2 linked regions of the Filimonas lacunae genome follow. The protein of the gene in region 1 interacts with the protein of each later gene in a pairwise test. Links are inferred from orthologs where the notes say so. Each region holds a gene or a part of one and is shown on either strand. Other genes may lie near its edges.

What was found. Proteins that work in one complex are often made in the same cells at the same time.
Region 2: the proteins of sucD (region 1) and sucC interact in binary tests that used the Escherichia coli proteins (3 or more experiments, as listed by UniProt). The link is inferred for Filimonas lacunae from one-to-one orthologs.

What each region holds. Positions count from the first base shown.
Region 1 is NZ_AP017422.1:5,888,291-5,891,299, forward strand. The notes cover bases 1-2,932. They hold sucD (succinate--CoA ligase subunit alpha), read left to right. Parts: upstream 1-996; coding sequence 997-1,869; downstream 1,870-2,932. Other genes in these bases: guaB (IMP dehydrogenase), read left to right, coding at 1-23; FLA_RS23185 (ABC transporter ATP-binding protein), read left to right, coding at 131-916; FLA_RS23195 (alpha-2-macroglobulin family protein), read left to right, coding at 1,961-2,932. Outside these bases: more of FLA_RS23195, read left to right, coding at 2,933-3,009. UniProt on the Escherichia coli protein: Succinyl-CoA synthetase functions in the citric acid cycle (TCA), coupling the hydrolysis of succinyl-CoA to the synthesis of either ATP or GTP and thus represents the only step of substrate-level phosphorylation in the TCA.
Region 2 is NZ_AP017422.1:5,502,824-5,505,764, forward strand. Bases 40-2,903 are described here. They hold sucC (ADP-forming succinate--CoA ligase subunit beta), read left to right. Parts: upstream 40-797; coding sequence 798-2,009; downstream 2,010-2,903. Other genes in these bases: FLA_RS21700 (sensor histidine kinase), read right to left, coding at 40-710; FLA_RS21710 (SprT-like domain-containing protein), read right to left, coding at 2,125-2,751; FLA_RS21715 (hypothetical protein), read right to left, coding at 2,738-2,903. Outside these bases: more of FLA_RS21700, read right to left, coding at 1-39; more of FLA_RS21715, read right to left, coding at 2,904-2,941. UniProt on the Escherichia coli protein: Succinyl-CoA synthetase functions in the citric acid cycle (TCA), coupling the hydrolysis of succinyl-CoA to the synthesis of either ATP or GTP and thus represents the only step of substrate-level phosphorylation in the TCA.

The sequences.
Region 1 (3,009 bases):
CTCCTAACTACAGCAGAAGATAATAGCGAAAAAAACAGCAATATGGGTATTCTTATGCCGATATTCGTATCGGCATAAGAATTGTTTCCCTAACCCCGGGCAGGTAACAACTGCTTAAAGTACACCTATTATGATAGAGTTAAAGAACATTAAGAAGAGTTTTGGCGATAAAACCATTCTGCATGATATCAGTGCGGTAATGGAGGCGGGAAAATGTAACCTTATTATAGGTGCCAGCGGCAGTGGCAAAACCGTATTAACCAAATGTATGGTTGGCCTGTTTAAACCCGACGAAGGCGAAATCTTATACAACGATGTAAACATGCTGGAAATGACCGAAGACGAACGCAAGCAATTGCGCCAGCAGATAGGCATGCTTTTCCAGGGTTCTGCTCTTTTCGACTCTATGACGGTAGAGCAAAATGTGATGTTTCCGTTAAATATGTTCTCTACACTCAGTTATAAAGAGCGAAAAAAACGGGCCAGCGAGGTGCTGGACAGGGTAAACCTGAAAGAAGCCCACAACAAATTTCCGGCAGAAATAAGCGGCGGTATGAAAAAAAGGGTAGGTATTGCCCGCGCCATTGTACTAAATCCCAAATACCTGTTTTGTGATGAACCTAACTCCGGCCTGGACCCCCAAACGTCTATGCTGATAGACAAACTGATTAAAGAAATCACCGTAGAGTATGATATTACTACCATTGTAGTAACCCACGACATGAACAGCGTAATGGAAATTGGTGATCATATTGTATACATGCATCAGGGTCAAAAGCAGTGGGAAGGATCTAATAAAGACATTATTTTTAGCAAGAACGAACTGCTGAACGAATTCATTTTTGCATCAGAATTCCTGCAAGACGCTAAACAAATGCGCATGATGCAGGAAAACGGAGACGTTCCTAAACAATAAATTAAAAAAAATTGGTGGCGTTATATATCAGGTTTGACCTATTTTTGCGCCATCCTTAAACGTAAAATCTAAGATTTGCCATGGCAGTTTTGGTTAACAAAAGATCAAAGATCATAGTACAGGGCTTTACCGGAACAGAAGGTACATTCCACGCTTCACAGATGATAGAATACGGCACTGACGTAGTTGGTGGCGTGACTCCGGGCAAAGGTGGTTCTACGCATTTAGACAAACCCGTATTTAACACAGTAGCAGATGCTGTTAAACAGACTGGAGCTGATGTTAGTATCATATTTGTGCCTCCTGCATTTGCAGCAGACGCTATTATGGAAGCCAGTGATGCAGGCATTGCGCTGGTAGTGTGTATTACAGAAGGCATTCCTACACAGGATATGGTGAAAGTGAAAAATTACCTGCAAGGTAGTTCTACACGCCTTATCGGCCCCAACTGTCCTGGCGTAATTACTGCTGGTGAAGCTAAAGTGGGTATCATGCCCGGCTTTATTTTCAAGCCAGGCCGTATCGGTATCGTTTCTAAATCTGGTACTTTAACTTACGAAGCAGCAGACCAAACCGTTAAAGCAGGTTTAGGTATCAGCACAGCTATCGGTATTGGTGGTGATCCAATCATTGGAACTCCTACCGTTGAAGCGGTTAAATTACTGATGGACGATCCTGAAACTGACGGTATCATCATGATCGGTGAAATCGGTGGTAGCATGGAAGCAGATGCAGCCCGTTGGATTAAAGACAACCTGCGCAAACCAGTTGTAGGTTTCATTGCTGGCCAAACAGCGCCTCCGGGTCGCCGTATGGGTCATGCTGGAGCCATCATTGGTGGTGCTGAAGATACTGCAGAAGCTAAAATGAAAATCATGAGCGAGTGTGGCATCCACGTAGTGGCCAGCCCTGCTGACATTGGTAAAACAATGGCTGCTGCTCTGAAAAAATAGTCTATTACTTCGTTAATATATTATTTAAAGGCGCCCTGGCATTACCGGGGCGCCTTTTTTATTGTACTTTGGCACACGCAAAAGTATTCAAATGAAAAACTACATTCTGTCCGGTTTCACGGCGCTTTTATCGATCTTTTACAGCGCCTCAGCACAAAACCTACCCGACAGTTTTCCTACCCAATGGAAAGAGATAGATAGCCTGTTATGGAAAAGCTCTTTACCAAAATCGGCGTTAATCCGGGTAAACGCGTTATACCAGAAAGCTACAGCTCAAAAAAACGAACCCCAGGTATTAAAAACATTGATATACACTCAATATATCAATAATCAGGTGAAAGAAGAAGACACCAATACCCAACTACTTTATCTACAACAGGCAATCAACAAAGCCACCAGTGTTGCACAGAAAAGCATATTACAGGTAATGCTGGCCAGGGCTTATTACAATATATACTCCCGTAACTCCTGGAAATTCCGCAACCGTACAGAAACCATTGGGGATACTTCTACTGATGTAAACAGCTGGACGGTAGAACGTTTTAAGCAAACTATTGATAGCTTATACCAGGTGGCGTTGGCTCCGGTTGCTGTTTTGCAAAAAACAGACTTAACACGTTTTAATGCTGTTATTATACCAGGTACCGGCCGCTATTTATGCCCTACCCTGTACGATTTCCTGGGTAACATTGCCCTGGAACACTATAAAACAGCATATTTCAATCACTATATAACCTCCTCCCCTTTAAACACCCCATCTTTACTGACACCTGCTGCTACTTTTATTCAAACATCTTTTCCTGCCATTGACAGCAATTCTTATCAATGGAAAACCATTCAATTGTATCAGCAGCTACTGGGCTTTCATCAACAAGACACACGCCCGGATGCTTTTATTCACCTGGATATTGCCAGGATTCAATGGGCCAAAAACTCAAACGATATCAAGCACAACGACAGTCTGTATTTACAAGCCTTGTATAATATTGCCCAACACTATTCCGATAACCCCGAAGCAGCACAGGCATACTACCTTATAGCAGCCCGCTATAACAAACTGGCTTCCGACTATGATCCACAAAAAGACACGACCAACCGGTATACAAAAATCAAGGCCAAAACCATTATAGATCAGCAATT
Region 2 (2,941 bases), 390 kb from region 1 along the record:
CTGCTGCTTCTGACAAACACCACCTGGCCATCTTTTCGGATATAGCGCTTTTCTACTTTAAAAGAAGGTATTTCTCCTTTTAGCAAACGCGCTACCAGCTCGCTACAATGTGGTAAATCATCCGGATGCGTCAGTGCTGCAAAACTTAATGTAGTCAATTCTTTTTCGGTGTAGCCCGTAATGCTGCAATAGGTTTGATTGGCTTTTATGAAAATACCATCGGGCGTAGAAAAGAAAATACCTGCCGCTACACTGTTAAACACCGATTGAAACCGCCGCATCTCCCGATGTTCTGCCGCTTCTTTTTCTTTAATGGCCGAAACGTCGGCAGCAGTACCTATAAAAAGTTCGGGAACGCCATCAGCATTAAAAGAACATTTACCCCTGGCCCTTATCCATATTGTAGCGGCGTCGTGCGGACTGGTAAAACGATACTCCATTAACACCGGTTCTTCCGGCTGTATCCCTGCTCTTTTATCAAGCGAAGCATAAACAAGTCCACGATCATCAGGGTGAATACATTCAATAAATTGTGTCAGAGATACTTCTGGCTGGGGCCAGTGAAAAAGCTGCATACATATATCATCCCATTCCAGCGTGTTGCTGAGTGGAAATGCCCGCCATATGCCCATACCAGCGGCATGAAGGGCCTGCCTGGCTTTATCCTCCGCATCCGGCTTCATTTCATTTTCTTCATTTCGGGTACGCATTAATCAAATATCCGTATTAAAACTACTAAAATGTCTTTTTTCATTTCCCGCCATCTGCCCTATCTTCGCCATCAAATTTTTTACTGTATGAACTTGCATGAATACCAGGCAAAGGAATTATTAAAGAAATACAATGTTCCCGTACAGGAAGGCATTGCAGTAGATACCGTTATGGCCGCTGAAGAAGCGTATCGTCAAATTAAAACACAGACAAACAACAACTTTGCTGTGGTTAAAGCGCAGATACACGCCGGTGGTCGCGGTAAGGGCAAAATAGAAGGTAGCGAACAGCGCGGTGTTGCTGTTGGTAAAAGTCTGGAAGATGTATCCACCATTGCTAAAAACATTTTAGGTGGTACACTGGTAACTATTCAAACAGGACCAGCCGGTAAAAAAGTAAGCAAGGTATTAGTTGCTCAGGATGTATACTATCCAGGCCCTAACCCTGTAAAAGAATTTTACCTGTCAATTCTTTTAGACCGTGCTAAAGGCCAGAACGTAATCATGTACAGCACCGAAGGTGGTATGGACATTGAAGAAGTGGCACATAACACACCTGATAAAATTTTCAAAGAGTGGGTACACCCATCCGGCGGCTTACAAGGTTTTCAGGCACGTAAAATTGCTTTTAACCTGGGCTTAAGCGGCGAAGCTTTGAAAAGCTGCGTAAAGTTTGTTACTAACTTATATAATGCTTACGTTGGTTTAGACTGTGGTATGTTAGAAATTAACCCACTGTTCAAAACCAGTGATGAGAAGATCATTGCAGTAGATTGTAAAATGAGCCTGGACGAGAACGCATTAATGCGTCATTCTGACCTGGCTGCTTTACGTGATATTTCAGAAGAAGATCCTACTGAAGTAGAAGCTGGTCAGTTTAACCTGAACTACGTAAAACTGGATGGTAACGTAGGTTGTATGGTAAACGGCGCCGGTTTGGCAATGGCTACTATGGATATGATTAAATTAAGCGGTGGCGAGCCTGCTAACTTCCTGGACGTAGGTGGTACCGCTAATGCACAAACCGTAGAAGCTGGTTTCCGCATTATCATGAAAGATCCTAACGTTAAAGCAATTCTGATTAACATCTTCGGCGGTATCGTTCGTTGCGACCGTGTTGCTGCCGGTGTTATTGAAGCTTACAACAAACTGGGTGACATCAACATTCCTATCATCGTTCGCTTACAAGGCACTAACGCTGCAGAAGCTAAGAAACTGATTGATGAGAGTGGCTTAAAAGTACAGTCTGCTATCCTGTTAAGCGAAGCGGCTGACTTAGTAAAGCAAGCTGTTGCTTAGTAGCAAGTATATTACTATAGAAAAGGCCCGGAGTGTTGAGCTTCGGGCCTTTTTTGCGCTTATACTTTAATAACTTTTGTTGCGGGTTATTTATACCGGGCTTTTACTTCTTAGCCTAGCCCTCCAACACCTTCACCTCACTAATAGGGCTAAATGTATATAAATGCCCTGTTTTCACTTCCAGGCAGATATATCTTTTCCTGCGCTTTTCTCCCTTTTTAAATACCCGCCCGTTGTCTGTTTGAAAAAGCGCGCCTTCCGGCAGGGATTCCAGCAAATGATATCCTTCCCGCTGGCGGGCATTATACTTACGTAACACCAGCAGCAACTCCGTTTCGCCACTGGCTGTGGCGGCAGGATTGAGGATGGAGCTGCGCAAGGCAGTTTCTATATCCGGCGGAAACAGTTTATGCTGCACAAATGTTACCAGCAGATTGCTGTAAACACCTTTCCACTCTTTGCCATGGGCATCTACCCTGTTGCCAAACTCTTCAAACGTAAGCAGGTGTGCCAGCTCGTGCAAAAGCGTAATGAGAAACTCGTACTTGTTTAAATTACCGTTGATGCTGATACGGTGATTTTTGCCATGCGTGGCATGGCGGTAGTCGCCCAACACGGTTTTACGTGCCCGGGTAACAGTAAGATGCACTTTATAATTGTGAATGTACTGTACTACTTTATCAAAACTTCCTTCCGGCAGGTAGGCTGCCAGGGCCTGCATAGGGTGTTCAGCGGCTGCCATTTTTTTCGTTATTCAACCGGTAAGCCCCTGCCACCTCTACTATAGTATATATAACATACAATGCCATACACACCATAATGGCATATTTGCTTCTGGCTTTTCCTGAGAAATAGATATAAATTAAAGCCGCACCTGCTATGGAAAATAATTTCAACACAGTAGCTCCCATAATGCTTCTTACAAAGGCATG